DNA from 4 places in the Mesorhizobium sp. P171375 genome. Region 1 is predicted to be linked to each of the others. Evidence: predicted binding sites of a transcription regulator. Region 1 holds the regulator's gene; each other region holds the start of a gene.
The links. Region 1 encodes PhoB, which activates phosphate uptake and scavenging genes when phosphate is short. Its sites were predicted from a motif close to TGTCATNNANCTGTCAT; they were not measured.

Region 1 (7,423 bases):
GCGATCGTGCTTCGGCGCCGGTTCGAGCGGCGCTGGTAGAAAAAAGGCAATTTGGTATGAACATCATGACCGAACAGTCCCTTGAAAACGCAGTGGGCGACAAAATGAACGCCAAGTCGAACGAAGTCATCAAGATGCGCGGCGACAAGGTCGGCGTGTTCTACGGCGAGAAGCAGGCGCTGTTCGACGTCAATCTCGACGTCCGCCAGAACCAGGTGACGGCGCTGATCGGCCCGTCCGGCTGCGGCAAGTCGACCTTCCTGCGCTGCCTCAACCGCATGAACGACACCATCGATTCGGCGCGGGTGACCGGCAAGATCACGCTCGACGAGGACGACATCTATGACAAGAACATCGACGTCGTCGAACTCAGGGCGCGCGTCGGCATGGTGTTCCAGAAGCCCAATCCGTTCCCGAAGTCGATCTACGAGAACGTTGCCTATGGCCCGCGCATCCATGGGCTGGCCAAGCGCAAGTCCGACATGGACCAGATCGTCGAGTCGAGCTTGAAGAAGGCGGCGATCTGGAACGAGGTCAAGGACCGCCTGCAGGAGCCCGGCACCGGCCTGTCCGGCGGCCAGCAGCAGCGCCTGTGCATCGCGCGCGCCATTGCGGTGTCGCCGGAAGTAATCCTGATGGACGAACCATGCTCGGCGCTCGACCCGATTGCCACCGCACGCGTCGAGGAGCTGATCGACGAGCTGCGCCAGAATTACACGATCGTCATCGTCACCCACTCGATGCAGCAGGCGGCGCGCGTGTCGCAGCGCACGGCGATGTTCCACCTCGGCTACCTGGTCGAGGAGGGCGCCACCGACAAGATGTTCACCAATCCCGACGACAAGCGCACCCAGGACTACATTACCGGCCGCTTCGGCTGAGCCGTCCAGCGGTTGAATTTTCAGGCACGAGGACCACGATCATGGGTGAACATACCGTCGCTTCCTTCGATGAAGAGTTGGGCCAGATCAGCAAGCTGATCCGCGACATGGGCGATCTGGCCGGGTCGATGGTCAGCGGCTCGACAAAAGCGCTGCTCAATTCCGACAATGCGCTGGCGCAGCGCGTCGTGTCCGACGACGCCATCATGGACGCGCGCCAGCGGGAACTCGACGATCGCGCTATCACGCTCATCGCCAAGCGCCAGCCGATGGCCAACGATCTGCGTGCCGTGGTCGGCTCGATCCGCATGGCCGGCGACCTCGAGCGCATCGGCGATCTCGCCAAGAACATCGCCAAGCGCGTCGGCACCGTGGGCCTCAGCGTCACGCCGCGCGACCTCTCGCACTCCATCGACGCGATGGCGCAGCTGGTGCTGATCCAGGTGCAAGGAGTGGTCGAGGAGTATGCCGCGGCCGATGCGGCAGCCCTGGCGAAACTCAGGAATGAGGACGAACGTATCGACGTCAAATACACGTCGGTGTTTCGTGAACTCTTGACCTACATGATGGAAGACCCGCGCAACATCACCGCCTGCACGCATCTCCTGTTCTGCGCCAAGAATCTGGAGCGCATCGGTGATCATGTCACCAACATCGCTGAAAATGCGTATTATGTGCTGACCGGCCAGCAATTGCCCGCCAATCGCCCGAAGCAGGACGAGACGGCGATGGCCACTTCGGCCTGACAAGGGTGAACTGCTGATGATCGCGCCACGCATCATGGTCGTGGAGGACGAGGAGCCGCTGGGCGTGCTCCTCCGCTACAACCTCGAATCCGAAGGCTACCAGGTCGAGGTGGTGACGCGCGGCGACGAGGCCGAAATTCGGCTGCAGGAAAATGTGCCCGACCTTCTGGTGCTCGACTGGATGGTGCCGGCGGTGTCCGGCATCGAGCTCTGCCGCCGGCTGCGCATGCGGCCCGAGACCGAACGGCTGCCGATCATCATGCTGACCGCGCGTGGCGAGGAGAGCGACCGCGTGCGTGGCCTGTCGACCGGCGCCGACGACTATCTGGTCAAGCCGTTCTCGACACCGGAATTCATGGCGCGCGTGAAAGCGTTGCTGCGCCGCGCCAAGCCGGAAGTGCTGTCCAGCGTGCTCAAGGTCGGCGACATCGTGCTCGACCGTGAATCGCACCGCGTCTACCGCAAGAAGAGCGAAATCAGGCTCGGACCGACCGAGTTCCGCCTGCTCGAATTCATGATGCGCCATCCCGGCCGCGTGTTCTCGCGCAGCCAGCTGCTCGACAATGTCTGGGGCGAGACGATCTATATCGACGAGCGCACGGTCGACGTGCATGTCGGTCGACTGCGCAAGGCGGTCAACAATGGCCGCATGCCCGACGTCATCCGCACCATCCGCGGCGCCGGCTACGCTATCCGGGAAGATTAGGCGCGCCGCGCTGTTGCCGGCCCCTCAGGCGACATGCTTGCCCGCTTTTGCCTGAATCCCCGGTGCGAAAATCTCCTGGTCGACGAAGCTGAGCGCGCGCATAGCGCAGCCTTCGCGGATCAGCGGCAGTTCGTTGGGCTCGGTGTCGAAGGAGATCGATTTCGAGTGCTGGCCGCCGGCGGTCTGAGCAATCGCTTCGCGCAATGCCGGTTCGATCAGATCGAACGCGGCGGCGCTGACTCCGACCATGGCGACAGGTGCTGGATCGATCAGCGCGAACAGGCTGCCGAGGCCGAAGCCGAGCGCCTCGCCGGCCTTGCGGTAGGCTTCGCGCTCCGGGCCATCGGTCTCGCGGGCACGTGCGGCGAGCGCCCGCATGTCGGCGTCGCCGACATCGACCGGTTCGGCATCCTCGCTCATCATTTTGGCGCTGCGCCAGATGGCGTAATTGCCGGCATAGGCCTCCACGCAGCCGCGCCGCCCGCAACGGCACAGCGCGCCGCCGGGCCGGTGGATCATGTGGCCGAACTCGCCGCCCGAGGAATGGGTGCCGGTAAACAATTCGCCCTTCAGCACCAACCCCATGCCGATGCCATGCGAGAGCAGGATAGCGATGAAATTGTCGCGGTAGCGCTCAGGCTGGCGCCATTGCAGCGCCACCGCCATCATGTTGCAGTCGTTTTCCATGGTGGCCGGAATGCCGAATTCCGCTTCCAGTATGTCGGCGAAGGCAATGTCGGTCAGCGGCGTGATCGGCGACCACAGCATGGCGCGCGCCCGCGAATCGGTGATGCCCTGGATGCCCATGGCAATGCGGGCGATGCTCTGAACATCGAGATCGGGATCCTCGAGCTGCCGCCGAACGATTGCCGTGCATTCGCCGATCAGCTCGTCGCGCGGCATGGTCAGCGTATCCAGCCGGCGCTGCTCCTCGGCGACCACATGGCCAGCATAGTCGATGACGGTGACGGAGAGGAAGTTCAGCGACAGCACCACGGTCATCACCGCGGCGGCTTCCGGGTTGAGCGCAAGGCCAACCTGCGGCCGGCCGCGCTTCAGCGCACCCGTCTCGCCGGGTTTGCTCTCAGCCAGGATGCCTTCTTGAATCAGATCAGACGAGATCGCCGATATGGTCGAATGGCTGAGGCCTGTGGTCGCCGCAATCTCGGTGCGCGACGGCTGGCCGGCCCGGCGCACGGCCGAAATCACCATCGCACGGTTGCGACGGCGCAGATCGTCGTGACGGATTCCAACCGACATTTTTGTTTTCCTCCCGGTCCCCTTGCGCCTCATGATAGTGGAGGCGGTCAGGGACGCCACGCAAATATTGCCAGAAGCCAGCGGCGCTGTCATTGTTTATTGCGGGTCCCGAAAAAATTCGGCGAAGCCATCAGAATCCATCAGAATCGATGTTGACAGCGCCCCGCCGTTGGACCAGTATTTTTTCGAGGCTCGAAAAAATAGAGCCTCTGTGTGCCGGCCTTCGGGCCAGTTTTTGTCGCGCCGTGCGCGGCGCAGGGAGGGTTATCATGAACAGATTTGCAGCCGCCATGCTGGCGGGTGTCGCCATGTCGCTGACGCTGGTGTCGGTCGCGCAGGCGAAGGACAAGGTCATCGGCGTGTCGTGGTCGAACTTCCAGGAAGAGCGCTGGAAGACCGACGAAGCGGCGATGAAGGCGGCGATCGAGGCTGCCGGCGACAAGTACATTTCCGCCGACGCGCAGTCCAATCCCGGCAAGCAGCTGACCGACGTCGAAAGTCTGATCTCGCAGGGCGCCAACTCGCTGATCATCCTGGCGCAGGACGCCTCGGCCATCGGCCCGGCGGTGCAGAAGGCGCTGGACGAAGGCATTCCAGTCGTCGGCTATGACCGCCTGATCGAGAACAAGGACGTCTTCTATCTGACCTTCGACAACAAGGAAGTCGGCCGCATGCAGGCCCGCGAAGTGTTCAAGGCGAAGCCCGAAGGCAACTATGTCTTTATCAAGGGCTCGGGTGCCGATCCGAATGCCGATTTCCTGTTCGCCGGCTCGATGGAAGTGCTCAAGGAAGCCATCGACTCGGGCAAGATCAAGAATGTCGGCGAGGCTTACACGGATGGCTGGCTGCCCGCCAACGCCCAGAAGAACATGGAACAGTTCCTGACCGCCAACGACAACAAGGTCGATGCGGTGGTTGCGGCCAATGACGGCACCGCCGGCGGCGTCGTCGCGGCGCTGACGGCGCAGGGTCTGGCCGGAACCGTTCCGGTCTCGGGCCAGGACGGCGACCATGCCGCGCTGAACCGCATCGCGCTCGGCACGCAGACCGTGTCGGTGTGGAAGGACGCGCGCGAGCTCGGCAAGAACGCCGCCGAGATCGCTTCGCAGCTGGCCGACGGCAAGAAGACGGGCGACATTGCCGGCGCCAAGGACTTCACCACGCCCGGCGGCAACACCGTCAAGTCGCTGTTCCTGACCCCGGTTGCCATCACCAAGGACAACCTCAACGTCGTCATCGATGCCGGCTGGATCAAGAAGGACGAAGTCTGCGCCGGCGTCACTGCCGGCAGCGTTGCAGCCTGCAACTAAAACCGGACCCTATCGGTTCGAAATCTCGGCGCCGCGGCCCAAAAGCCGCGGCGTTTCTCCAAGGGCTTCCGCTTCAAATGACCACGGAAAGCAAATAGCATCCATGTTCCGGCATCCGCGCCAGACGGCAAACCGGTGGGAGGATAGCATGACCGACACGACCTCTAATCAGCCGGTCGCCAGCACTGCTGCGGACCGGGCGCGCGCATCCGAGCTCAGCGCCGTCGGGCGGTTCCTCAAGGCTACCGAACTCGACACGCGCATGCTCGGCATGGTCGGCGCCCTGCTGGTCATCTGGGTCGGCATACACATCCTGTCGGGCGGGCTTTTCCTGACGCCGCGCAATCTGTGGAACCTGTCGGTGCAGACCTCCTCGGTCGCGATCATGGCGACCGGCATGGTGCTGATCATCGTCATGCGCAACATCGACCTTTCGGTTGGCTCCGTCGAAGGCGTGATCGGTATGATCATGGGTGTGGCGCAGGCCGAATTCCTCATTCGCGTCATCGGCTTCCAGCTCGGAAATCCCTGGCTCTGGATCATCGCGCTGGCCGCCGGCGTGGTGCTTGGTCTGCTGATCGGCGCGTTCCAGGGCTTCATCATCGCCTATATGGAGGTTCCGGCTTTCATCGTGACGCTGGGCGGCCTACTGGTGTGGCGCGGTATGGCATGGCTGATCACCAGCGGGCGCACGGTCGCGCCGCTCGACGCCACCTTCCAGCTGATGGGTGGCGGACCACGCGGTTCGATCGGCGCTACCGCCAGCTGGATCGTCGGCGTCGTCGCCTGTGCGGCGGTTGCCTTCGCGCTGCTCAATGGCCGCTCGCAGCGCAAGCGGTTCAGCTTTCCACTGCGCCCCGTGTGGGCTGAGACCTTGCTTGGCGTGGTCGCTTGCGCGGCCATCCTCGGCGCCGTCTGGATCGCCAATTCCTATCCATGGCCGATCGGCATCGTGCGCCAGTATGCGCGGCAGAACGGCATCACTCTTCCCGAAGGCGGGCTGTTTATCGCGCATGGCATCGCCATACCGGTGCTGATGGCGGTGGCCACGGGCATCATAATGACCTTCATCACCAAACGCACGCGTTTCGGCCGCTATGTCTTCGCCATCGGTGGCAATCCGGAAGCAGCAGAACTTGCCGGCATCAACACGCGCTGGGTGACCATGAAGGTGTTCATGATCATGGGGGTGCTGGCGGCGATCAGCGCGGCGATCTCGTCGGCCCGCCTCAACGCGTCGACCAACGCACTGGGCACGCTGGACGAGCTGCTGGTCATCGCCGCCGCCGTCATCGGCGGCACGTCGCTGGCCGGCGGCGCCGGAACGGTGATGGGCGCCATGCTCGGCGCGCTTCTAATGCAGTCGCTGCAATCCGGCATGGTGCTGCTCGGCATCGACTCGCCGCTGCAGAGCATCGTCGTCGGCGCCGTGCTGGTCATCGCGGTGTGGCTCGACACCGTCTACCGCAAGCGGGTCTAGGGGAGGAACGATCATGGAAAAAACTGCTCCCACGGGCACAGCGCTGATCGACATGCGCAACATCTCGATCGCCTTCGGCGGCATCCGCGCCGTCGACGATGCGTCCATCGATCTTTTCCCGGGCGAGGTCGTGGCGCTGCTCGGCCATAACGGCGCCGGCAAGTCGACGCTGATCAAGATCCTGTCGGGCGCCTACAAGCGCGACGCGGGCCAGATCTTCGTCAATGGTCAGGAGGCGGCGATCTCCAACCCGCGCGACGCCAAGAAATACGGCATCGAGACGATCTACCAGACGCTGGCGCTGGCCGACAATGTCGACGCCGCCGCCAACCTCTTCCTCGGCCGTGAGCTGATGACCGGCTGGGGCACGCTTGACGATGTCGCCATGGAAGCCGAGGCGCGCAAGGTCATGGGCCGGCTCAATCCGCGTTTCCAGCGCTTCAAGGAGCCGGTGATCAAGTTGTCGGGCGGCCAGCGCCAGTCGGTGGCGATCGCGCGCGCCATCCTGTTCAACGCCCGCATCCTGATCATGGACGAACCGACGGCCGCCCTTGGTCCGCAGGAAACGGCGCAGGTCGGCGAGCTGGTCAAGCAGCTCAAGGCCGACGGCATCGGCATCTTCCTGATCAGCCACGACATCCACGACGTGTTCGAACTCGCCGACCGCGTCTGCGTGATGAAGAACGGCCAGGTCGTCGGCACCGCGCGCACCACCGATGTCACCCAGGACGAGGTGCTTGGCATGATCATCCTCGGCAAATGCCCACCCGGCGCCATTCCCGGGCCGGGCGCGCTGAAGATCGCCGCCTGAGACGAGCGCCATCATCGGCTGACGGTCATCTTCTCCGATGCGCGATCGATAAGCCGGCTAATATCTGGAACGTGATGTGCCAGCTGTCACGATGGTTTGGCCTCGCCATTGTGTTGGCGCGGTGACATGCCATAAAGGTCCCAGATACATGGGCCGCAGCATCCTTTGAAGAAGTTTTTCCCGATTGTCGCCTTCATTGCCGTCGCGCTGATCAGCATGACGATGGCAG
Region 2 (7,423 bases), 4.3 Mb from region 1:
GCGCATCGCGGATGACGCGGCGCAGCGTGTTGTTGACCTTGATCTTGGTGATATCGGCCTTGGCGGCCTCGCCGGCGCTCTCGCCACTCAGCGGGTCGAGCAGCGAGACACTGTCGCCGGCCTCATTGCCGACGAAGACGGCTGAATCAGCTTTGCGGATGTAAAGATTGCCTTCGGCGAGCGCTGCAAGCGGACGTTCGACCAGCGGATCGCCGGTGGCGGCGAGCTCACGCACCACGGTCTCGGTGGCCGCAAATCCCGTGCCGGTGGCGAATTTGGCGATGATGGCGCGCAAATCGGCTTCGGCTGCGTTTGACGGCAACAAGCTTGCCATCAGAAACACCAGCATGAGGCCGAGAGCGCGCAACAGGATCATCCGTTCAGATACTTTTCCGGGAGGTGGAATTTGGCGTCCGGGCGGGCTGAAGCGCCCGGACGCCTTGCGGTCTCTGGCCGTGGAACCGGCCAGTCCCGGGAGGGATCAGTTCGTGCCCTTGCCGCCACACCTGCCGGTGGCAACGTTGAAGTTGCCGCAGGACAGAGGCGCACGCCAATCCGAGATCAGGTCCTTGGAGTCAGGCAGATAGTCGGACCACTCGTCGCCCATCACGAGGCCGGGCGTCTGCGACACGGTCTCGAACTGGCCGTCGGCCTGGATCTCGCCGATCAGCACCGGCTTGGTGATGTGATGGTTCGGCATCATCGTAGAATAGCCGCCGGTCAGGTTCGGCACGGACACGCCGACCATGGCGTCGATGACCTTGTCCGGACCGGTGGTGCCGGCCTTCTCGACCGCCTTCACCCACATGTTGAAGCCGATATAGTGGGCTTCCATCGGGTCATTGGTGGTGCGCTTGTCGTTCTTGATGAACTTGTGCCAGTCAGCGATGAACTTCTTGTTTTCCGGCGTGTCGACGCTCTCGAAATAGTTCCAGGCGGCGAGATGGCCGACCAGCGGCGCGGTGTCGAGACCGGCTAGTTCTTCCTCGCCGACCGAAAAGGCCATGACCGGGATGTCCTCGGCCTTGATGCCCTGGTTGCCGAGCTCCTTGTAGAAGGGAACGTTGGCGTCGCCATTGACGGTCGAGACGACGGCGGTCTTCTTGCCGGCCGAACCGAACTTCTTGATCGCCGAGACTTCGGTCTGCCAGTCGGAGAAGCCGAACGGCGTGTAGTTGACCATGATGTCTTCGGCGGCGACGCCCTTGGCCTTCAGATAGGCCTCGAGGATCTTGTTGGTGGTGCGAGGATAGACATAGTCGGTGCCTTCCAGCACCCAGCGCTTCACCGAGCCGCCATCCTCACTCATGAGGTAGTCGACGGCGGGGATCGCCTGCTGGTTTGGTGCGGCGCCGGTGTAGAACACGTTGCGCTCGCTTTCCTCGCCCTCATACTGGACGGGATAGAACAGGATGTTGTCGAGCTCGGAAAACACCGGCAGCACCGATTTGCGCGACACCGATGTCCAGCAGCCGAACACGGCGGCGACCTTGTCCTTGGAGATCAGCTCGCGCGCCTTTTCGGCGAACAGCGGCCAGTTGGACGCCGGATCGACGACGACCGCTTCCAGCTTCTTGCCGAGCAGGCCGCCCTTGGCGTTCTGCTCTTCGATGAGCATCAGCATGGCGTCTTTCAGCGTCGTCTCCGAAATCGCCATGGTCCCCGACAGCGAATGCAGAATGCCGACCTTGATCGTGTCTTCGGCGGCCTTGGCCGGAGACGACATCGACAGGCCGGCAGCGACTACGCCGGCCGAAAACATTTTTGTTATTGTCGCGAAATTACCCCTCATACCGAATACTCCCAAGCTGGTTGATTGCAGCGCAACCATCCAATGCAACAGCCGTGCCAAACGCAAATGCGGCCCTCGGAAATGGGAAATAATCTAACGTTATCAGCCGATTATTATATTAGCCTAAAGAAAACAAAGGCAGCCGGTTAAAAATTGATTGAGGGAAATTTGCGCAGCGCACAAGGCTTTTGCCTAATTTTCGCCCAATTATGACAAGTGCCTAGATTTTGAACTCAGCCAGCGGCATGCGGACGAACAATATTGCGGCACGGCGCAAAAATGGGGCAAGCTCACTCCGCAAACGAGTGACCCGATGACATCCCGCATCTCATGCATTTCCGGCATCCTGCTGCTGATGGCAACGAGCGACGGCGCGCGCGCCGATTTCAGCGATGGCAAGCTGCCGGACGGCACCTATCACTGCGAAGTCTATCTGCTTGGCGCCTTCCTCAACCTCGGTGACATCACCATCAAGGGCAATGTCTATTCCGGCCCGGTGACGTTCGGCACCGCGCTGCAAGGCTATAACTACCAGATGAACGCCAATGGCGAGATCACCTGGCTAGGCCCGCTGGGCGGCTACACCACCGGCGGCAACTCCGTCTCGATGACGCAGGCGACGCTGGACGGCGAGACCACCCCGTCCTTCGACATCATCCTGAAGCAGCCCGACGGTGCCTTCACCGCCTCGACCTGCACCAAGGCCCAGTAAGCCGATCGGCCGCCCTCGGAAGCAGTACTGATGACGTCGCTTGCACTGACTATTTCTCGTCCGTCAAACGCGTGATACCGTTTGCGGGTCGCTTGGAGTGGGGGCTCGAATGTCCGACGTGCTGCGAAGAAAGCTCGCCTTGGCCAAATGTCGCGGGCCCCTGATCATGCCTGGTGATCGGGACTATGATCGTGCCCGAAGGGTGTGGAACGGCGTCGTCGATCGGAAGCCGGCGGCTGTACTATACGCAGAAAATGTCGATGACGTTCGAAAGGCGATCGACATCGCGGCCAGTTGCGATGCGGTCCTTGCGATCCGGGCAGGCGGACACAGTTTCCCAGGTCTATCGACTTGTGACGCCGGGCTTCTGCTCGATCTGTCGCAACTCAATTCCACCCGCCTGAACACAAGCGCCGGAACAGTCGAGGCCGGCGGCGGAGCCATGCTGCGAGATCTCGATGGAGCGACAGTTTCAAAGGGGTATGTGGTTCCGGCGGGCGTCATTTCTCACACCGGGGTCGCAGGCCTCACCCTTGGCGGCGGCATGGGTCGTGTCAGCCGCGCCTACGGACTGACGATCGACAGCCTGATTGGGGCCGAGATCGTGACCGCCATCGGCAGTGTCACCTGGATAGATGCGGACTCGGATCCTGAACTTTTCTGGGGCATCCGAGGTGGTGGCGGGAATTTCGGTGTCGTTACTCGCTTCAAGTTCAAACTGCATCAGCTTGGCCTGGTGTCGGTTGGCCAGTGGAGCTACCCAGTCGCCAGCGCGCGGCGAGCGATTGCCGTCCTGGGCGAATTGGCTCAACAACGCCCGCGAGAGTTCTCTGTTGCCTTCACACTGGCCTCACTGAGTCTGGGCATGACGGCCGTCTGGGTCGGCGACAGCAGGCATGCGGAGCGGATGCTCTCACCTTTCGGCGAGCTTGCAGGCGCGGGAGAAGGAACGATGGGCGCCATGCCGTTCATTGAGCTGCAAAGCCGCAACGACGTTCATTTCGCCTGGTCGCGCCGGTATTACGCAAAGGGTGGATTTTGGCGGGATATCAGCGGAGAGGCGGTGGACGCCATGGTCCAGCAGATCACCACGGCGCCGACACCGGATTCTGAACTCTATGTGACGCAACTTGGAGGCGCTGTTTCGGATGTGCCGGAAGACGCCACGGCCTACTCCGGTAGGCAGGCTGGGTATTATTGGATTGCGGAGCCCGTATGGGACAATCCGGCAGACGACGAGCGCTGTATTGCATGGGGAAGGGCTGCCGCCGAGCAAATGGCCGATCCGTCGATACAGGCCAACTATATCAACGAACAGGCCGATACCGCCATCGCGTCGGGCGCTTATGGGGCCGTCAAATATGATCGACTGAGGCGCTTGAAATCCCGTCTTGATCCAACCAATCGGTTCCGCCTCAACCAGAACATCGTACCTTTGGCGGCCGCACCGCGGTGATTGCAGTTGAAAGAAGCTGCCCGCCTTAGGTCGCCATTTCTGCGGTCTCGAAACTGTTCTCCCTCATGTCATGCGGATGTTGCCGAAGCAGACTAGGGCAGCGGGTGCGCCGTAACATCCACCCCGAGAGGCAGACACCATGGCCAACGCACCGTCTTCATCCTCCCCCGTCATCCGCGACGTCATTGCCGAGCGCGTCTCGCGCCGGTCTCTTTTGAAGGGCAGCCTTGCCTCCGGCGCTTTGATTGCCGGCGGCAGCTTTGTCGGCTCCTTGTTTGCCGGCGAAACGCATGCCGCGGCAGCGCAGTCGACGCTCGGCTTTCCCGAGCTGAAGCGGGTCTACGACAAAACCCATGCCGTCGCTGATGGCTATGAGACGACCATCGTCGCGCGCTGGGGCGATCCGCTTGCAGCCGGCCTCGCCGAGTTCGACGGCAACAAGGTCGCCGCCGACGAGCAGGAGAAACGCTTCGGTTACAATTGCGACTACATCGCCTTCATGCCGCTCCCCAAGGGCACGGTGAACTCCGACCACGGTCTGCTCTGCGTCAACAACGAATACATCTCGCCCAATGTGATGTTTTCCGGGATGACCGAGGACGACGCCGGCAAGACGATGACCAAGGAACAGGTCGATCTCGGCATGGCCGCGATGGGCCATTCGATCGTCGAAGTGCAACTGAAGGACGGCAAGTGGGCAACCGTCGCTGACAGCCCGCTCAACCGCCGCATCACCGCCAACACCGAAATGACCGTTTCCGGGCCGGCCGCCGGCCATGCCTTGATGATGACTTCAGCCGACGCCACCGGCACCAAGGTGCTCGGCACCAGCTACAACTGCAGCGGCGGCTTCACCCCCTGGGGCACGGTGCTGACCTGCGAGGAAGGCGTGTCGGACATTTTCGGCGGCGACCCGAAGACGGCGCCGACCGCCGAACTGCTCGACCGTTACGGCTTTGACGGCTCCGACATCTATGGCCGCGGCCGCTTCCACGACCGCTTCAACCTCGACAAGGAGCCGAACGAGGCCAACCGCTTCGACTGGGTGGTCGAGATCGACCCTTACGACCCGCAGTCCAAGCCGGTAAAGCGCACTGCACTCGGACGTATGTCGCATGAGGCGTCGACCGTGGTCCTTAACAAGGACGGCCGCGTCGTCGTCTATATGGGTGACGACGACTATTTCGAATACATGTACCGCTTCGTCTCGGCAAAAGCCTACGACAAGGCCAACCCGGCCTCAGGCGCTGATCTGCTCGACGAGGGCGTGCTGTCGGTCGCCCGCTTCGATACCGACGGCTCGATGACATGGCTGCCGTTGGTGCATGGCCAGGGGAAGCTCACTGCCGAGAACGGTTTTGCCGACCAGGCCGAAGTGCTGTTGAAGACGCGTTTTGCGGCCGACGCGCTGGGCGCCACGCCGATGGACCGGCCCGAGGACATCGAGACCAATCCGGTGACCGGCCGCGTCTATGCGGTGATGACCAAGAACAAGAAGCGCGACCAGTCCAAGGTCAATCCGGCCAACACGCGGCCGGAAAACCTCTGGGGCCATATTGTCGAGCTGATCCCGCCCGGCGGCCGCGGCGCGGATGCCGACCACACGGCGGAAAAGTATGCCTGGGATCTGTTCGTGCTCTGTGGCAATCCCAGGGATGCCAAGGTCGGCGCGACCTTCCATCCCGATACGTCGGACAATGGCTGGTTCGTCTGCCCCGACAACATCACCTTCGATCCGGCCGGGCGGCTGTGGGTGGCGACCGACGGCGCCAATGATTTCGACCTGCCGGACGGCGTCTATGGCGTCGACACCGAGGGTGCCGCGCGCGGCCTGCCGAAACTGCTGTTCACTTGCCCGCATGGCGCGGAAGCAACCGGCCCGTGCTTCACGCCGGACGGCACCACGCTGTTCCTGTCGGTACAGCACCCTGCGGAAGACGCCGAGACGCTCGACAAGGTGCAGACGCTGTGGCCCGATTTCAAAGACGGCCAGTTGCCGCGGCCGTCCGTCGTCGCCATCCGCCGCAAGGACGGGCAGCCGGTCGGCGCCTAGTCAATCTCGGGAGATAGTGCGGAACGCGCCCATGCGCGTTCCGCGTAGCGGTCCGGGAGGACGGCTCAGATCGTCTTGGCCGACATTTGCGACGCTATGTATTCGGCCTGGCGGATCGCCAGCGACACGATCGTCAGCGTCGGGTTTTCGGCCGCACCGGTGGTGAACTGGCTGCCGTCCGACACGAACAGGTTCTTGATGTCGTGCGCCTGGCCGTGCTGGTTGACGACACCGTCTTCCGCCTTCTCGCTCATCCGGTTGGTGCCGAGATTGTGGGTCGAGGGATAGGGCGGCGTCGGGAACGAGCGCGTCGCGCCAACCGCATCGTAAAGCGCTGTAGCCTGCTTGTAGGCGTGGTTGCGCATCGCCGTGTCGTTGGGATGGTCATCGAAATGCACGTCGGCGATCGGCATGCCGTGCGCATCCTTCTCGTCCTTGTGCAGCGTGATGCGGTTTTCCGCGCGCGGCATGTCCTCGCCGACGATCCACAGGCCGGCCATATGATCATAATGGTCGAGCGCGGTGGTGAAGGAACGACCCCAGCCGCCGGGATTGAGGAACGCGGCCATGAAGGGCAGACCGAGCGACAGCGTCTCGAACTCGTAGCCGCCGACGAAACCGCGCGACGGGTCATGGCGCGCCTCGTCGCGGATGATGCCGGCCATGGTGGTGCCGCGATACATGTGCACCGGCCTGTCGAAGATGGCGTAGACCGAGCCGGTGGTGTGGCGCATGTAGTTCTTGCCGACCTGTCCCGACGAATTGGCAAGCCCGTGGGGGAATTTCGCTGACTCGGAGTTCAGCAGCAGGCGCGGGCTTTCGATCGAATTGCCGGCGACGGCGACGATGCGGGCCTTCTGCTCCTGCAGCTTGCCGTCCTTGTCGGCGTAGACGACGCCGGTCACCTTGCCTGAAGCGTCGTGGTTGATCTTGATCGCCATGGCATTCGGCCTGACTTCGAGATGACCTGTCGCCTCACCCTTGGGGATCTCGGTGTAGAGCGTCGACCATTTGGCGCCCCATTTGCAGCCCTGGAAGCAGAAACCGGTCTGCTGGCAGGAGTTGCGGTCGTCGCGCTCGACGGAGTTGATGGCCATGTTGCCGGTATGACATTCCTTGTAGCCGAGCTTGTCGGCGCCGGCCTTCAGCACCTTGAAATTGTTGTTGCCGGGCAGCCGCGGCCAGTTATTGGTACCGGTGACACCCATCTTGGCTTCGGCCTTGGCGTAGTAGGGCTCCATCTCGGCCAGCGTGACCGGCCAATCCAGCAGGTTGGCGCCTTCCACCTTTCCATAGGTCGAGAGCGTCTTGAACTCATGCTCCTGGAAGCGCAGCGAGGCGCCGGCCCAGTGCGTGGTCGAGCCGCCGACCGATTTGACGATCCAGGCCGGCAAATTGGGGAAATCCTTC
Region 3 (7,423 bases), 6.4 Mb from region 1:
GTCTGCAGGGGGTACGCGTTGTCGATGCCTCGGTCATGCCGACCTTGATCGGCGGCAACACCAACGCGCCGACCATCATGATCGCTGAAAAGGCGGCCGACATGATCATGGCCGCCTGACCTTTGAAGTCATTGGTCGGACCAAGCTTGATGTTTCTCCTGAGGCTGCGTCTGGATGGCCGGCATTCCGACGAGAAAAAGTCTTATCTGGTAAGACCAATTGTGCGATTTGAGCTTTCCCTGTCGCGAGCCTGCCCTTAGGATAGGGCCATTATTTCGCGATCCGAAATAATGGCCAGCAAGGGAGGAGACCGGCATGGCAGGCAAAAAGATATTGATGCTCGTTGACGAGTTCAGCGAGGAGTATGAGATTTTCGTCTTTGAACAGGCCATGCATGCGGTTGGCCACACGGTCCACGTCGTCTGCCCCGACAAGAAGGCCGGCGATATCTTGAAGACCTCGCTGCATGATTTCGAAGGCCACCAGACCTACACGGAAAAGCTCGGCCACGACTACATCCTGAACAAGACGTTTTCCGAGGTCGATCCGACGCAATACGACGCCGTCTATGCCGCCGGCGGGCGCGGTCCCGAATATATCCGCATCGACAAAAGGGTGCAGGCGCTGGTCAGGCATTTCCATGAAACCGGCAAGCCGATCTTCACCATCTGCCATGGTGTGCAGATCCTGATTGCGGTCGACGGCGTGGTGCGCGGCCGTGAGGTGGCGGCGTTGCAGTATTGCGAGCCGGAGGTGACGCTCGCCGGCGGCATCTATATCGATGTCGCGCCGACCGGCGCCCATGTCGACGGTAATCTGGTGTCGGCCAAGGGCTGGCCCGGCCTCGCCGCCTTCATGCGCGAATGTCTGAAGGTGCTCGGCACCGAGATCCGCGATGGCAAGGCTCTGATGCGCGACGAGCGCATGACCGCCTGAGCAGCATTTGGAAATAGCCGGTTCTGGAAATCGCCGCGCCTTGGCGCGGCGGTTTACTTCAGGCCATAGCCCGCGCTTCGCGAAACGAGATCAGCTTGCGGCGCTGTTCGTCCCACAGGGCCAGCTTGACGCAGCGCAGGCTGTCGAGCAGCGTGACGCGGCCGATGCCGCGCAGTTCCGGATAATCACGCAGCACTTCCTGCAGCCGGTAGCCCGGCACCTTGGCCGATAGATGGTGGACATGGTGGACGCCGATATTGCCGGTAAACCAGTTCAGCACCGGGGGCAGGTCGTAATAGGACGAGCCGTGCAGCGCGGCATGCTGGAACTCCCACTCTTCGTCCTTCGCCCATTCCGTCTCCTCGAACTGGTGCTGGACGTAGAACAGCCAGATGCCGGCCGAACCGGCGAGGACGACGATCGGCAGATGGACAACCAGGAAGGCGCCGGGGCCGATCCACCAGATGAGCAGAGCCGCGGCAATCGCAATGGCGAGATTCGTCGTCATCGACGACACCCAGGGCGTCAGGCCGCCGCGCATCATGCCGATCGGCAGTCTCTGCTCGAAGATGAACAGCCAGATCGGCCCGAGGCCGAACATCACCAGCGGATGGCGGTAAAGACGATAGGCCAGGCGCCCGCGCCATGACAGGCGCCGGTACTCGGCCAGAGTCAGCGTACGGATGTCGCCCATGCCGCGCTCGTCGAGGTTGCCGGCGCTGGCATGATGCACTGCATGAGCGCGGCGCCAGCAGTCGTAGGGCGTCAGCGTCAGCACGCCGAGCGCGCGGCCGATCCAGTCGTCGGCAGTACGGTTGGCGAAGAAGGAGCCGTGGCCGCAATCGTGCTGGATCATGAAGATCCGCACCAGAAAGCCGGCGGCGGGAAGGATGAGGACCAGGCCCCACCAGTGGCCGTAGGAATAGGCGGCCGAAGAGAGCGCCCACAGGGTGACGAAAGGAATGAGGGTGATGGCCAGTTCGAGGGTACTGCGCCGCCGGTCAGGCTTCTTGTAGCGCGCCAGAATCTTCAACCAGGCGCGCTTGCTGTTGGCGGCCGTCTCAGGGGAAATCATGTTCATCAGGAAGCATAGGCGTGGCTTGCCGTTGCCGCAAGGTACAGCTCACGCAAAATTACTGCGCGTAATTGTCGCGCGATTGCGTCGCTATTGCCGGCGTTGGCCGCCTGCCACGCTGGCTTCTATGCCGTCCAGACGGTCGAGCAGGTCCCGAAAATGCTCCGGAATGTCGGCCTCGGTGCGGAATGCCGGCAAGCTGCGCAGGAAGCGCTTCGTTGCCTCGGTGCCGAACTGGCGCTTGATATCGGCGGCGAGCTCTTCGTTCCTGTTGCCATTGTTGCCTGTCATTGTCCCAAAATCCTGTGTTGGCTTCGAAACTCCTCCAGCCACGGAATGGTTCCCCCATAGCGGGGTATTGGCAAGCAAAGCCGGCAATCACGGTAAAATTTGAATTAATTTCGAAAGACCTTCGCGATCCGTGCCAAGGTCCTCCGAACGGCCCCAAGCATCGCTTGCCCCTTGATTTTTGACCGCCAAACCTCGATATCGGGCGCAAATCCAAACCATTCGAATGACGGGAAACGGCGATGAGCGACCAGGCAAAAGACGAACGCGCGCCCGAGGATATCGAAACGGCCGAGGCCGAGCGCACGCAAGGCGGCATCGACGGCGACTATGAAGCGCTGGTGCGGCTGCTGAAGGAAAACGAGGAACTGAAGGACCGCGCGCTGCGCGTCGCGGCCGAGATGGAGAATCTGCGCCGCCGCACCGCCCGCGACGTGCATGACGCGCGCGCCTATGCGGTAGCCAATTTTGCCCGCGACATGCTGTCGGTGTCGGACAATCTGCGCCGCGCGCTCGATGCCATCCCGGCCGAGGCCAAGGCAGCCGGAGATGCCGGCTTCAAGGCGCTGATCGACGGCGTCGAGATCACCGAGCGCGCCATGCTGTCGGCGCTGGAGCGGCACGGGGTGAAGAAGCTTGAGCCGGAAGGCCAGAAGTTCGACCCGAATTTCCACCAGGCGATGTTCGAGGTGCCCAATCCCGATGTGCCAGCCAACACCGTGGTCCAGGTCGTGCAGCCGGGCTATTCGATCGGCGAGCGCGTGCTGCGGCCCGCCATGGTCGGCGTCGCCAAGGGCGGCCCCAAGATCGCGGCAGCCGAGGCGCCTGTCGAACCAGGCCCGGTGAACGAGCAGGCCGAGAAGGATGCGTAAATAAGGCATTAGGGGAGTAAGGCAGTAGGGCAGTAGGGAAGGGAGCCGTACCAGTGGTGCGGCTTCGTGCTAAGCATACTGCCCTACTGCCTTACTCCCCTGGTCTGCCATGAATCCCATCGACCTCCTCGACTATGCTGGCGTCGCCGTCTTTGCGGCGACCGGGGCGCTGGCGGCTTCGCGCAAGCAGCTCGACATTATCGGCTTCCTGTTCCTGGCCAGCGTCACCGGCATCGGCGGCGGCACACTGCGCGACGTCATCCTCAACCTGCCCGTCTTTTGGGTCGGCAGCTCAGGCTATGTGCTGATCTGCGCGGCCGTTGCGGTGCTGGTCTTCTTCATTGCCCACCGCGTCGAATCCCGCTGGAAATGGCTGCTCTGGCTCGATGCCATCGGATTGGCGGCCTTTTCGGTGATGGGCGCGGCCAAGGGACTGGCGATCACCGGTTCTCCGGTCGTCTCCGTCATTATGGGCGTGCTGACCGCCACATTCGGCGGCATCCTGCGCGATCTGCTGGCCGGCGAGCCGTCGGTGCTGCTGAGGCCCGAAATCTACGTCAGCGCGGCGCTGGCGGGCGCCGGCCTCTACACGCTTGGCGATCTTATCGGATTGCCGCCGGTCGCCTCGGACCTTGCCGGCTTTGTCGCGGCTTTCCTGGTGCGTGGCGGCGCGCTCAAATTCGGCTGGACGTTTCCGTCCTACAAGAGCCGGCCGGGACGGCGGCCGGAGGATATTCCGTAAGAGGGACGTGAGTAGGGATTAGTGAGTAGTCAGTAGGGGCAGGAACCCGCAGCGTGGTGGGTAGCCCCCTACTCACTACTGACTAATCCCTACTCACTAAACATCACGCCGCAAAGCGCTGCGCTTCGCCGCCATAATAGTTGACGTAGCGGGCGCCGATTTCCTTGACCGGCATCACCACGAACACATCGACGGTGGAGAATTCGCGGTCGATGACGCAGCCGTCGCCGATGCGGGCGCCGACGCGCAGATAGCCCTTGACCAGCGGCGGCATGGCCGCGATCGCCGCCTTGGCGTTTACCGCCTCGATCGGCATCAGGTCCATCGAGCAATAGCGCCCGGACACAGCCCGCACATCCCAGGCTGAGTTGGTGCGGCAGTGATGGGCAAGATAGGTAAGCGCCTCGGCATGCGCCGCCGGCACCGTGCCGTGGAACGAGGCACAGCCGGTCATCACACCGATCTCATAGTGCTTGATATAGGCCCAGATGCCTTGCCACAGCGCCTCGATGGTGCGCTTGGAGCGGTATTCCTTAAGAACGCAGGAGCGGCCGAGCTCAAGGAAGCGCTGTCCGGGATGACGGGCAATCAGCTTTGTCAACTCGAACTCGCCTTCGGAATAGAAGCCGCCGGCGGTCGCTGCGATTTCTTGCCGCAGCAGCCGATAAGTGCCGACGATGCGGCGATGCTCGGGTCCGGAAATCGAGGTGTCCAGCACCAGCAGATGGTCGCAGAGCGGGTCGAAACGGTCGGCATCACGCCGATCCTGTGCCTGGAACAGGTCCCTCCTGGCGCCAAGCTCGTCATAAAATACCCGGTAACGCACTTCCTGCGCGGCAGCGATCTCGGCTTCGTTGCGGGCAAGCCGCACTTCGAGATTACCGATCCGGCCCAGCGGTGCGCCTGTTGCGACGGCATCGGCGTTACGCGCGGCGAGCAAAGCACCGCCTGCATTGGGCCGAGTGTCACATTCCGGCATAACTGTATGCACGAGTGATTCTCCTTCGAGCCATCCCTCTTGGCACGGGGATACGGTGTAGGTGCAACAGGATTGTGACAGTACCGTGATACGGCGCAGCGAGCAATACTTCGTCGGCTGGCGAAAACCCTCAACCGGCTACCTTACGTGACGGCAGAGAGCACGTTGGGGCGGCCTCAGGCGGCCACCTGGCCTTCGACGGCATGGACCAGCGCGTCGGGGTCCAGCGGCTTGGTGACGAAGCCGCTGGCGCCATGGGCAAGCACCGTGTGGCGGGTCTTTTCCTGGCTGTCGGCCGAAAGCACCATGATCGGAACCGGCGGCACGGCCATTTCTTCCTCGTGGCGGCGGATCGCCGCGATTGCGTCCAGCCCGTCCATCACCGGCATGTGCAGATCCATCAGCACCACGTCGAAACGGTGTTTCAGCCCGGCTTCGGTGATTGCCTCGACCGCCGCCTTGCCGTTGCCGACGACTTTGACCCGATGCCCTGCCTTCAAAAGCGTGGCGCGGGCCAGCATGGCGTTGATGTCGTTGTCTTCGGCGATCAGCACCGACAGGCCCTGCTGGCGCCCGCCAACAGGCCGATGCGACGACGCCCCGCTTTTTTCCGGCTTCATGGGCAGGGGCAAAGCAGGGGCATGGCTGGTCAACAGCACGCGCATCAGCGTTTCGCCGCGCACCGGCCTTGCCAGGAAGGTGGCGTAGCCGCTGGCGCGGAATTCGCCAAGCATGCCGCGGTCGGTCGGCGCGATCAGCGTGATCGCCTCGCAATCGGCAAAGCCGCTCTGGCGCAGGCGCTTGAGCAGCCTGCCGTCGCTGTCTTCCATGGCGGCGTCGATCAACAGCGCGTCGCAATGTTCGGCGAAAGGCGTCGCCTGGGAAGCGGTCGCGGCCACATCGACGGCGCCGCCATGGGCGCGGATGGCACGGGCGATTGCATCAGCCTCTACAGCGTTCTTCGACACGATGACGGCGCGCCGGCCGACGAGGATATTCTGCCGGTTCTGCGGCGCTTCGGTGGCCCCTGTGGCCGGGATTTCGAAGACGAATTCAGATCCCTCGCCAAGCCGGCTCGACACCGAAATGGCGCCGCCCATGGCCGTCGCCAGTCGTCTCGATATGGCAAGGCCGAGGCCGGCGCCGCCATGGGTGCGGGTTGAGGTGCCGTCGGACTGTTCGAATTCCTCGAAGATGCGCTCCATATCCTCTTCGCGCAGGCCAGGGCCGGTGTCGGCCACGGTGAAGCAGATGCGGTCGCTGGTCTCGGTGCGGGCCCGCGCGACCGAGACCAGCACGCCGCCGGTGTCGGTGAACTTGACCGCGTTGCCGATGAGGTTGAGCAGCACCTGCCTCACTCTTCCCGGATCGGCTATGATCATCTGCGGCACGTCGGGCTCGACATAACAGCCGAGGCCGATGTTCTTGGCGAAGGCTTTCGCCGCCATCAGTTCGATGATGTTGTCGGCAATCTCGCGCAAAGATGTCGGCTGCGGCTCCGGGTCGAAGCGGCCGGCTTCGATCTTGGAATAATCGAGCAGGTCTTCGATGAGCGCCAAGAGGGCGCTGGCCGAGGTCGAGACGGCGGCGACATAGGTGCGCTGCTCCGGCGACAGATTGGTGTCGGCCAGTAGCTTGGCCATGCCCATGATGCCGTTCATCGGCGTGCGGATCTCATGGCTGACGGTGGCGAGGAAGCGCGACTTGGCCTGGCTGGCATATTCGGCGCGCTCCCGCGCGGTGATGAGCGAGGATTCGGCACGTTTGCGGGCGGTGATGTCGCGGGCAATCGCCCGGTGCGAAACGGCGCCGCTGTCCTTGTCGCGCACCGACAGTTCGATCCACGAAAACCAGCGCGGACCGTTCGGCGTGCGGATGGAGACGTCGGTGGAACTCAGGCATTCGTGATCCGAAAAGGCGGCGTCGGGAACGACCCCGACATCGATGCCGAGGTCGGCCAGCGTCCTGCCGGCAAGATCGCGCTGATCGGTTCCGACGAGGCTGGCGAAAACCTTGTTGGCATAGACGATGTGGCCGTCGCGGTCGCGGTGGACGACGAGGTCGCCGAGCGCATCGATCAGCCCGCGAAAGCGCTCCTCGCTCTCCTGCATCTCCCACATGCGGTCGGCCAGCGTCTCGATCTCGGCGCGGCTGCGGGCTGCGGTTTCGTCGAGCAGGGCGGTCGCGCGGTGGACGGTGTGGCGGTTGCGCCAGTGCATGGCGACGCCGCCAAGGCCGGTCGCCAGCAGGCCGAGCGTGATGAAGATCGGCGCGCCGGTGAGGTGGGACAGGCCCGCCAGCACGACACTGGCGACCACGGTCAAGAACAGCAGGCCCTCGTGCGTGGCGCGCGGAAAATCCGGCGCCAGCGGCGGTGGGACAACATGCTGCCGCTTCGGCGTCGCCGGGCTCGGCCCGTCGACGCTCTCGGCTCGGTTCTTCTCTTTCCTGACGGACTCCGCGATCATGCGGAAATCCTTGCCAGATAGAGATTATGGAAAAGCGCGGCGGATCGTTCGAATTTTAGCGGT
Region 4 (7,423 bases), 4.5 Mb from region 1:
TGCTGGTGCAGACCCAGGACGAGAACTGGCGCAACCGCCGTGTGACGCTGCGCCGCTTCGACGATTTCATCCGCTGACCAGGACAGGTTTCTGAAGCAATGTTTCTGCAGTCCGGCCTGAAATGGCCGGGCTGCTGGCCGTCTCACAGCCTTGGCAGGAATCGGGTGGGAGGCACCTGCGTGGCGGCATATTCTCAGGGTCAAAGACACCGGAGATTCAGCCATGACCGTCATGACCGTTCAGTTCAAAGCCTTGCCGACAGAAGACGTCAGAGCGCTGCAGCGCGGCGGTCCGGACGCCTATGGGCAGACGCCCGAACGCAGGATTTCCGATGGTGACGGCGTGCCTTGCCGGCATTGCCTGAGAAACGTCGCCGAAGGTGATGGCTATCTGATCCTGGCCTACCGGCCGTTTCCTGAGTTGCAGCCCTATGCCGAGACCGGACCCATCTTCCTGCATGCGCAGGAGTGCGAACGCGCCGCCGAGACGGAAGCGCTTCCCGACATGCTCGAGGGCAGCGACTATATCGTGCGCGGCTATGGAGCCGATGACCGCATCGTCTATGGCAGTGGCGGCGTCATCCCGACGGACGCCATTGCGGCGCGGGCGAAGACGCTGTTTGAGCGCGATGACATCGCCTATGTCCATGTCCGCTCTGCACGCAACAATTGCTATCAGTGCCGCATCGAGCGCGCGTGACGGCGACGCAAAAAAATGCCCGCCGGTCGTCTGGCGGGCAGTTGGGAGCCGTGTGACGGAGCTGCTGCCGAAGAGGCCTGCATAGGAGACATCAGGCGTTCGGGAGGCGGCTGGGGCCGTCAAGTTGGCGATATCTGTCTGCGCAGGTTTTTCGATTGCCTGATGTGAAGCACTTCACACAGCGCCCAGCGATCGTCGGAACATGGCGGTGCGTAGCCGGAGCTGGCTGAGAGCTGTCGCACTGCCGTCGCATTCATACGCTAAAAGGGAGACGTTGATGGATTTGCCGACCGCGGATGAACCGGCGGGAATCTTGACGACTGAGGAAGCGGGGCTTTGGCTCCGCTTTTTTGTTTTGAGCAAACTGGTCGAGATTTGAGCAGTGGTGGAATTCTCAGCCATCGGATAGAACTGCTTGAATTGCCAAGAAAAAACCCGCCGGAGCGAACCGGCGGGCGAGACAGGAGGAAACGCTTTTTGGTGAAATCAGGCGGCCAGAACCGCCTTCGGTTCGACCAGCTCGTAGCCGAGCGCTTCGGCGACAGCGCGGTTGGTGATCTTGCCCCTGTGGACATTCAACCCGTTGCGCAAATGATGGTCGTCAACGAGCGCCTTCAGGCCCTTGTCGGCCAACTGCAGGCCATAATGCAGCGTCGCGTTGTTGAGCGCGTGCGCTGAGGTGACCGGCACAGCGCCCGGCATGTTGGCGACGCAGTAATGGATGACACCGTCGACTTCGTAGGTCGGATCGGCATGGGTGGTGGCATGCGAGGTTTCGAAGCAGCCGCCCTGGTCGATGGCGACATCGACCAGCACCGAACCCTTCTTCATGCCCGACAGCATTTCACGGGTCACCAGCTTCGGTGCCGCCGCGCCCGGGATGAGCACGGCGCCGACGACGATGTCGGCGGAGAAGCATTCTTCTTCTAGCGCCTCGACAGTCGAATAACGGGTGTGGACACGGCCGGCAAAGAGGTCGTCGAGCTGGCGCAGGCGCGGGATCGAACGGTCGATGATGGTGACGTCGGCGCCAAGGCCGGCGGCCATGCGGGCCGCATGCAGGCCGACGACGCCGCCGCCGAGCACTGTGACTTTACCGGGCAGCACGCCGGGCACGCCGCCGAGCAGCACGCCGCGGCCGCCATTGGCCTTCTGCAGCGCCGTGGCGCCGGCCTGGATCGACAGGCGGCCGGCGACTTCCGACATCGGCGCCAAGAGCGGCAGGCCGCCGCGGTCGTCGGTCACGGTCTCATAGGCGATTGCCGTGACGCCGGAGGCGAGCAGGCCCTTGGTCTGCTCGGGATCGGGAGCCAGGTGAAGATAGGTGTAGAGGATCTGGCCATCGCGCAGCTGCACCCATTCATTGGGCTGCGGCTCCTTGACCTTGACGATCATGTCCGACTTGGCGAACACATCTGCGGCGGTCTTGGCAATGATGGCGCCGGCGGCGCGATAGGCATTGTCATCGGCGCCGATGCCGGCGCCGGCGCCGGTTTCGACCAGCACTTCATGGCCATGCGCGACATATTCGCGGACAGAGCCCGGCGTCAGGCCGACGCGGTATTCGTGGTTCTTGATTTCCTTGGGGCAACCGACGCGCATTCTTCTTCTCCTGATCCGGCCCTTTGGGCTCGTTCCCTGTATGAACACAGTGAACCACGAATCGTTGCGCAGGTGTTTGCGAATGCGCTTGCGCGGGATTGCACGTTTCGATAATCGTTGCGCGAAATCGCAGGATTTTCGCAGGAATCACGAAAAATGCCGCTCGACAGGATTGATATCGCCATTCTCGAGGCACTGCAGAAGGATGGGCGCATACCCAATGCGGCGCTCGCCGAGAGGGTCGGCCTTTCGCAGTCGGCCTGCTCGCGGCGCCTCGACAATCTGGAGAAATCCGGCACCATCCGCGGCTATCACGCCCGGCTTTCGAACGCCGCGCTCGGCCACCAGATGACGGCGATCGTGCATATATCGCTGTCGGGACAATTCGAAAAGACACTGTCGGATTTCGAGGCGGCGATCAAGCGCTGCCCGAATGTACTGTCCTGCCACCTGATGTCAGGCGAATACGACTACATCCTGCGCATCGCCGCCAAGGACCTGGTCGACTATGAGCGCATCCATAAGGAATGGCTGTCGGCGATGCCGCATGTGACCAAGATCAACTCGTCATTTGCCTTGCGCGAGATCGTTGATCGCACGGCCATGGGCATGAAGCCGGAATTGGCTTAGGCCCAAGCCTCGGTCACCAGCTGGTCCATCGGGATGTCGTGCGGCTGCGGGTAGATAGTGGCGATGTTTTGCAACTCGTAGCCGACGCCGATGACCAAAGGCTTGAACGGCATAGCCGCCAGCGTCCGGTCGAAGAAGCCTCCGCCATAGCCCAGCCGGTAATTGCGCGGATCGATACCGACGATCGGCGAAATGACGATGTCGGGCAGCACCGGATCGCCCTCGGCGGGGATGGGGATATTCCAGACGCCTTTTTCCAGCCGGTCGCCAGGCGCATAGGCACGGAAGATCAGTGGCTGTCCCTTCTCGATGACGATGGGGAGGGCGGTGCGGCCGCCTCGCTGGTTGACCGATGCCATCCAAGGCCGCAGGTCGGGCTCGCCGCGAAACGGCCAGTAGAGGCTGACCATGCGGCCGGCAATGTCGCCGATCATGGCATCGAGACCTTCAGCTATACGCTGCGACATCGCCGCCCGCGCATCGGCCGAAACCGCCAGCCGCGCACCGATCAGCCGTTCGCGCTCCGCCTTGCGCCAGCGCCTGACATCGGTCCAGTCGGAGAGCGGCGCCCGGAATTCCGGATCGAGTTCATGCATGAAGCAGGGCGGCGAGGAATATTGCGCCGGACCTTTGCCATCCTTGGCGCTGTCATCGTCGTTGGCCATGCCTCACTCCCGTGGTTCCTGTCCCTGGAAGGCTATACCCGTCTCAGCCTGACGACATAGGCATTCGCGACATGTGGGGACGAGTCCTTGGCAGCCTTGATGCATGGCAGTCTTGCGAGCCGCGACATTGTTGCGGTGCACAAAAATCACTAGATAAGGACGGTGAAAACGAGGTGAGTGCGATGAACGAAACGAGCCATCATGTCGTTGTCGTCGGTGCGGGATTCGGCGGTCTCGAACTCACCCGCGCATTGGCCGGTGCGCCCGTGCGCATCACCATGATCGACAAGCGCAACCACCACCTTTTCCAGCCGCTGCTCTACCAGGTGGCAACCACATTGCTGGCGACATCGGAAGTTGCATGGCCGATCCGTCATCTGTTGCGCAAGCGCAAGGACGTGACGACGCTCCTGGGTAATGTCACCGGCGTCGACCGCGCCGGCAAACGCGTGCTGCTCGAGGACGGCAGTTCGATCCCCTATGACACGCTGGTGCTCGCCACCGGCGCCCGCCACGCTTATTTCGGCCATGACGAATGGGAGCCCTTCGCGCCGGGGCTGAAGACGCTTGAGGACGCCACCACGATCCGCCGCCGCATCCTGCTTGCCTTCGAGCAGGCCGAGCGCGAGACCGATCCGGCCACGCGCCAGGCGCTGCTGACGCTGGTTATCGTCGGCGGCGGCCCGACCGGCGTCGAGCTTGCCGGCACCATTATCGAACTCGCGCATGAGACGCTGCGCGGCGAATTCCGCAAGATCGACACGCGTGATGCGCGCGTGGTGCTGGTCGAGGCCGGCGACCGCATCCTGGCCAATTTCGCGCCGGAACTGTCGGACTATGCCCGCAAGGCGCTGGAACGGCGGGGCGTCACGGTCGCGCTTGGCCGCGCCGTCACACGGCTGGATGCCGAGGGTGTCGTGTTTGGAGACACGCATCTGCCGGCGCGGACAATCCTCTGGGCCGCCGGCGTTGCCGCTTCGCCCGCGGGAGAATGGCTGGGGGTGCCGGTCGACCGGGCGGGCAGGGTGATGGTCGAACCCGATCTGACCGTGCCGAATAGCCCGGAGATATTCGTCATCGGCGACACCGCGCATGTGTTGCGACCAGATGGCAAGCCGGTGCCAGGCGTGGCGCCCTCCGCCAAGCAGGAGGGTAAACATGTCGCCGCGACGATCAAGGCGCGGCTGGCAGGCGATAGCGCGCCGCGTCCTTTCCGCTACAAACATGCCGGCGACCTGGCGACGATCGGCAAGTGGGCAGCCGCGATCGATTTCGGCTGGATCAAGCTTACCGGCTGGCTCGCCTGGTGGCTGTGGGGTGTGGCGCACATCTACTTCCTGATCGGCTTTCGAAACCGGCTGTCGGTATCGCTTAGCTGGCTATGGATATATTTCACCGGCCAGCGCAGTGCGCGGCTGATCACCCAGGGCGACGACGACAAGGGCTGAGGTCTTCCTTTCGGCCACGGCAATTCATCCAGCCGTCACCTTTTGCTGATCGACTGACTTCCCGATGGACATGGCCAGTTTTCGGCGCGAAGGTTTCGGCGGGGCTGGGATGTTCACGTCGCTGGGAAGGAAAACCAATGTCGCCTTTACTCCACCCCGTCTCCCGTCGCGGTTTTCTTGCCGGCGCCGCTGCCAGCGGAGCGCTGATCATGCTGCATCCGTTTTCCGCCCGCGCTGAGGCCAATCAGGCGCATCTGAGGATCATGGAGACGACGGACATCCACGTGAATGTTTTGCCGTACGATTACTACGCCGACAAAGCGAACGACACGATGGGCCTGTCGCGGACGGCCTCGCTGATCGCTGCGGTGCGCCGGGAAGCCACCAATGCGATGCTGATCGACAATGGCGACCTTTTGCAGGGCAATCCGATGGGCGACTACATCGCCTACGAGACGGGACTGAAGGACGGCGACCTGCATCCGATCATGAAGGGCATGAACCTGCTAGGCTATGAATGTTCGACGCTCGGCAACCACGAGTTCAATTACGGCCTGTCGTTCCTCGACAAGGTTCTGGCCGGGGCCAATTTTCCGTTCGTCTGCGCCAATCTGATCCGCGGCACCGAGTTCGCCGCCAGCCCGCGCGACGACAAGCTCTATCTCAAGCCGTACGTTATCCTGGACAAGAAGATCAAGGACGGGTCGGGCGCAGAGCAGCCGATCAGAATAGGCATTATCGGTTTCGTGCCGCCGCAGATCATGGTCTGGGACCTGAAGAACCTGGAAGGAAATGTCCGGACGCGCGACATTGTCGAGGCGGCCAAGGCCTGGGTGCCGCAGATCAAGGAGGATGGCGCCGACATTGTGATTGCACTCTCGCATTCCGGCATCGATATCAAGCAAGGCGACGGAATGGAGAACGCCTCGTTCTTCGTTGCCGGCGTCGAGGGCATCGATGCCGTGTTCACCGGCCATCAGCATCTCGTCTTCCCCGGCAAGAAGGATTTTCAGGCGCTTGATGGGGTCGACACGGAGAAGGGCACGCTGCAAGGCAAACCGGCGGTGATGGGCGGCTTCTGGGGTTCGCATATGGGCCTGATCGACCTGCTTCTGGAACGCGACGGATCGAAATGGCGCGTGGTCTCGGCGACCTCGGAGGCACGGCCGATCTACGAACGCGTCGACAAGGTGAACAAGCCGACGGTCGCGGACGACCAGCGCATCGTCGATGCGCTGAAGGCGGACCATCAGGCGACACTTGCCTATGTCCGCCGTCCGGTCGGCAAGACCTCGGCGCCGCTCTATTCCTATTTCGCGCTGGTGGCCGACGATCCGTCGGTGCAGATCGTCAACCAGGCGCAGAGCTGGTATCTCAAGGACATTCTGAAGAGCACGCAGTGGAAGGATGTGCCGCTGCTGTCGGCGGCAGCGCCCTTCAAGGCCGGCGGGCGCAACGGGGCCGACTACTACACCGACGTGCCGGTGGGCGACATCGCCATCAAGAACGTCGCCGATCTCTATCTCTATCCGAATACGGTGCGGGCGGTTGAGATCACCGGGGCGCAGGTCAAGGAATGGCTGGAAATGTCGGCCGGCATTTTCAAGAAGATAGAGGCCGGGAAGACCGACCAAGCGCTGATCGACACCGAATTCCCGTCCTACAATTTCGATGTGATCGACGGCGTCAGCTATAAGATAGACCTGTCGCAGCCGCCGAAATACGATGCCAAGGGTGGCGTCACCAATGCCGGCTCCAGCCGCATCGTCGACCTCAGCTTCGATGGCAAGCCCATTGATCCAGCAGCGAAATTCGTCGTCGCCACCAACAATTACCGCGCTGGCGGTGGCGGCAATTTCCCAGACATCAACGCCTCGAAGATCATCTACGAAGCGCCGGACACCAACCGCGATGTGATCGTGCGCTATGTCGTCAGCGAGGGCACGATCAATCCGTCGGCCGACGACAATTGGTCGTTCACGCCGCTGCCCGGAACCAGCGTCTTGTTCGAGACCGGTCCCAAGGCGAAGGATTTTATTTCAGGGGTGAAATCGCTCAAGATCGAGCCGGTCGGCGAGGGCGAAGCCGGGTTTGCGAAATATCGCATCCTGCTTTGAGGAAACGGGCGGGCAAATACCCGCTCGCACTACGCCCTGTAGACCACCTGGCGCACGTCGATGTAGCTGGCTCTGAAGCCGGCTTCGCAATAGTGGAGATAAAACTCCCAGAGCTTCTTGAAGCGGTCGTCGAAGCCGAGCGGGATGATCTTTTCCCACGACTGCCAGAAGCGGTTGCGCCATTCGGCCAGCGTGCGAGCATAGTCGTCCGGAAAGACGCGCTCGCGCAGATGGGCGAGACCATGGTCTTTGCCCAGCGACT

Region 2: the regulator PhoB is predicted to act here: its motif matches at 4,027-4,043, upstream of ACYHH6_RS21550 (PhoX family protein).
Region 3: the regulator PhoB is predicted to act here: its motif matches at 4,956-4,972, upstream of olsB (l-ornithine N(alpha)-acyltransferase).
Region 4: the regulator PhoB is predicted to act here: its motif matches at 5,067-5,083, upstream of ACYHH6_RS22985 (bifunctional 2',3'-cyclic-nucleotide 2'-phosphodiesterase/3'-nucleotidase).

Annotation. Positions count from the first base shown of each region.
Region 1 is NZ_JBYNWF010000001.1:208,985-216,407, reverse strand. It holds gene pstA (phosphate ABC transporter permease PstA) at 1-39, shown strand, start outside; gene pstB (phosphate ABC transporter ATP-binding protein PstB) at 57-881, shown strand; gene phoU (phosphate signaling complex protein PhoU) at 923-1,627, shown strand; gene phoB (phosphate regulon transcriptional regulator PhoB) at 1,644-2,333, shown strand; gene ACYHH6_RS01070 (ROK family protein) at 2,358-3,593, opposite strand; gene xylF (D-xylose ABC transporter substrate-binding protein) at 3,863-4,903, shown strand; gene ACYHH6_RS01060 (sugar ABC transporter permease) at 5,052-6,383, shown strand; gene ACYHH6_RS01055 (ATP-binding cassette domain-containing protein) at 6,397-7,194, shown strand; gene ACYHH6_RS01050 (CHASE domain-containing protein) at 7,360-7,423, shown strand, end outside.
Region 2 is NZ_JBYNWF010000001.1:4,469,659-4,477,081, reverse strand. It holds gene urtB (urea ABC transporter permease subunit UrtB) at 1-376, opposite strand, end outside; gene urtA (urea ABC transporter substrate-binding protein) at 482-1,792, opposite strand; gene ACYHH6_RS21560 (hypothetical protein) at 2,106-2,504, shown strand; gene ACYHH6_RS21555 (FAD-binding oxidoreductase) at 2,614-3,960, shown strand; gene ACYHH6_RS21550 (PhoX family protein) at 4,100-6,013, shown strand; gene ACYHH6_RS21545 (GMC family oxidoreductase) at 6,079-7,423, opposite strand, start outside.
Region 3 is NZ_JBYNWF010000001.1:6,650,163-6,657,585, reverse strand. It holds gene ACYHH6_RS32495 (GMC family oxidoreductase) at 1-119, shown strand, start outside; gene ACYHH6_RS32490 (DJ-1/PfpI family protein) at 316-936, shown strand; gene ACYHH6_RS32485 (fatty acid desaturase) at 995-2,017, opposite strand; gene ACYHH6_RS32480 (hypothetical protein) at 2,102-2,302, opposite strand; gene grpE (nucleotide exchange factor GrpE) at 2,542-3,171, shown strand; gene ACYHH6_RS32470 (trimeric intracellular cation channel family protein) at 3,281-3,913, shown strand; gene olsB (l-ornithine N(alpha)-acyltransferase) at 4,017-4,892, opposite strand; gene ACYHH6_RS32460 (PAS domain-containing sensor histidine kinase) at 5,069-7,360, opposite strand.
Region 4 is NZ_JBYNWF010000001.1:4,736,719-4,744,141, reverse strand. It holds partial or broken gene ACYHH6_RS23015 (OmpA family protein) at 1-77, shown strand, start outside; gene ACYHH6_RS23010 (DUF1203 domain-containing protein) at 232-699, shown strand; gene ald (alanine dehydrogenase) at 1,186-2,301, opposite strand; gene ACYHH6_RS23000 (Lrp/AsnC family transcriptional regulator) at 2,458-2,931, shown strand; gene ACYHH6_RS22995 (5-formyltetrahydrofolate cyclo-ligase) at 2,928-3,596, opposite strand; gene ACYHH6_RS22990 (NAD(P)/FAD-dependent oxidoreductase) at 3,779-5,044, shown strand; gene ACYHH6_RS22985 (bifunctional 2',3'-cyclic-nucleotide 2'-phosphodiesterase/3'-nucleotidase) at 5,182-7,161, shown strand; gene ACYHH6_RS22980 (class I SAM-dependent methyltransferase) at 7,191-7,423, opposite strand, start outside.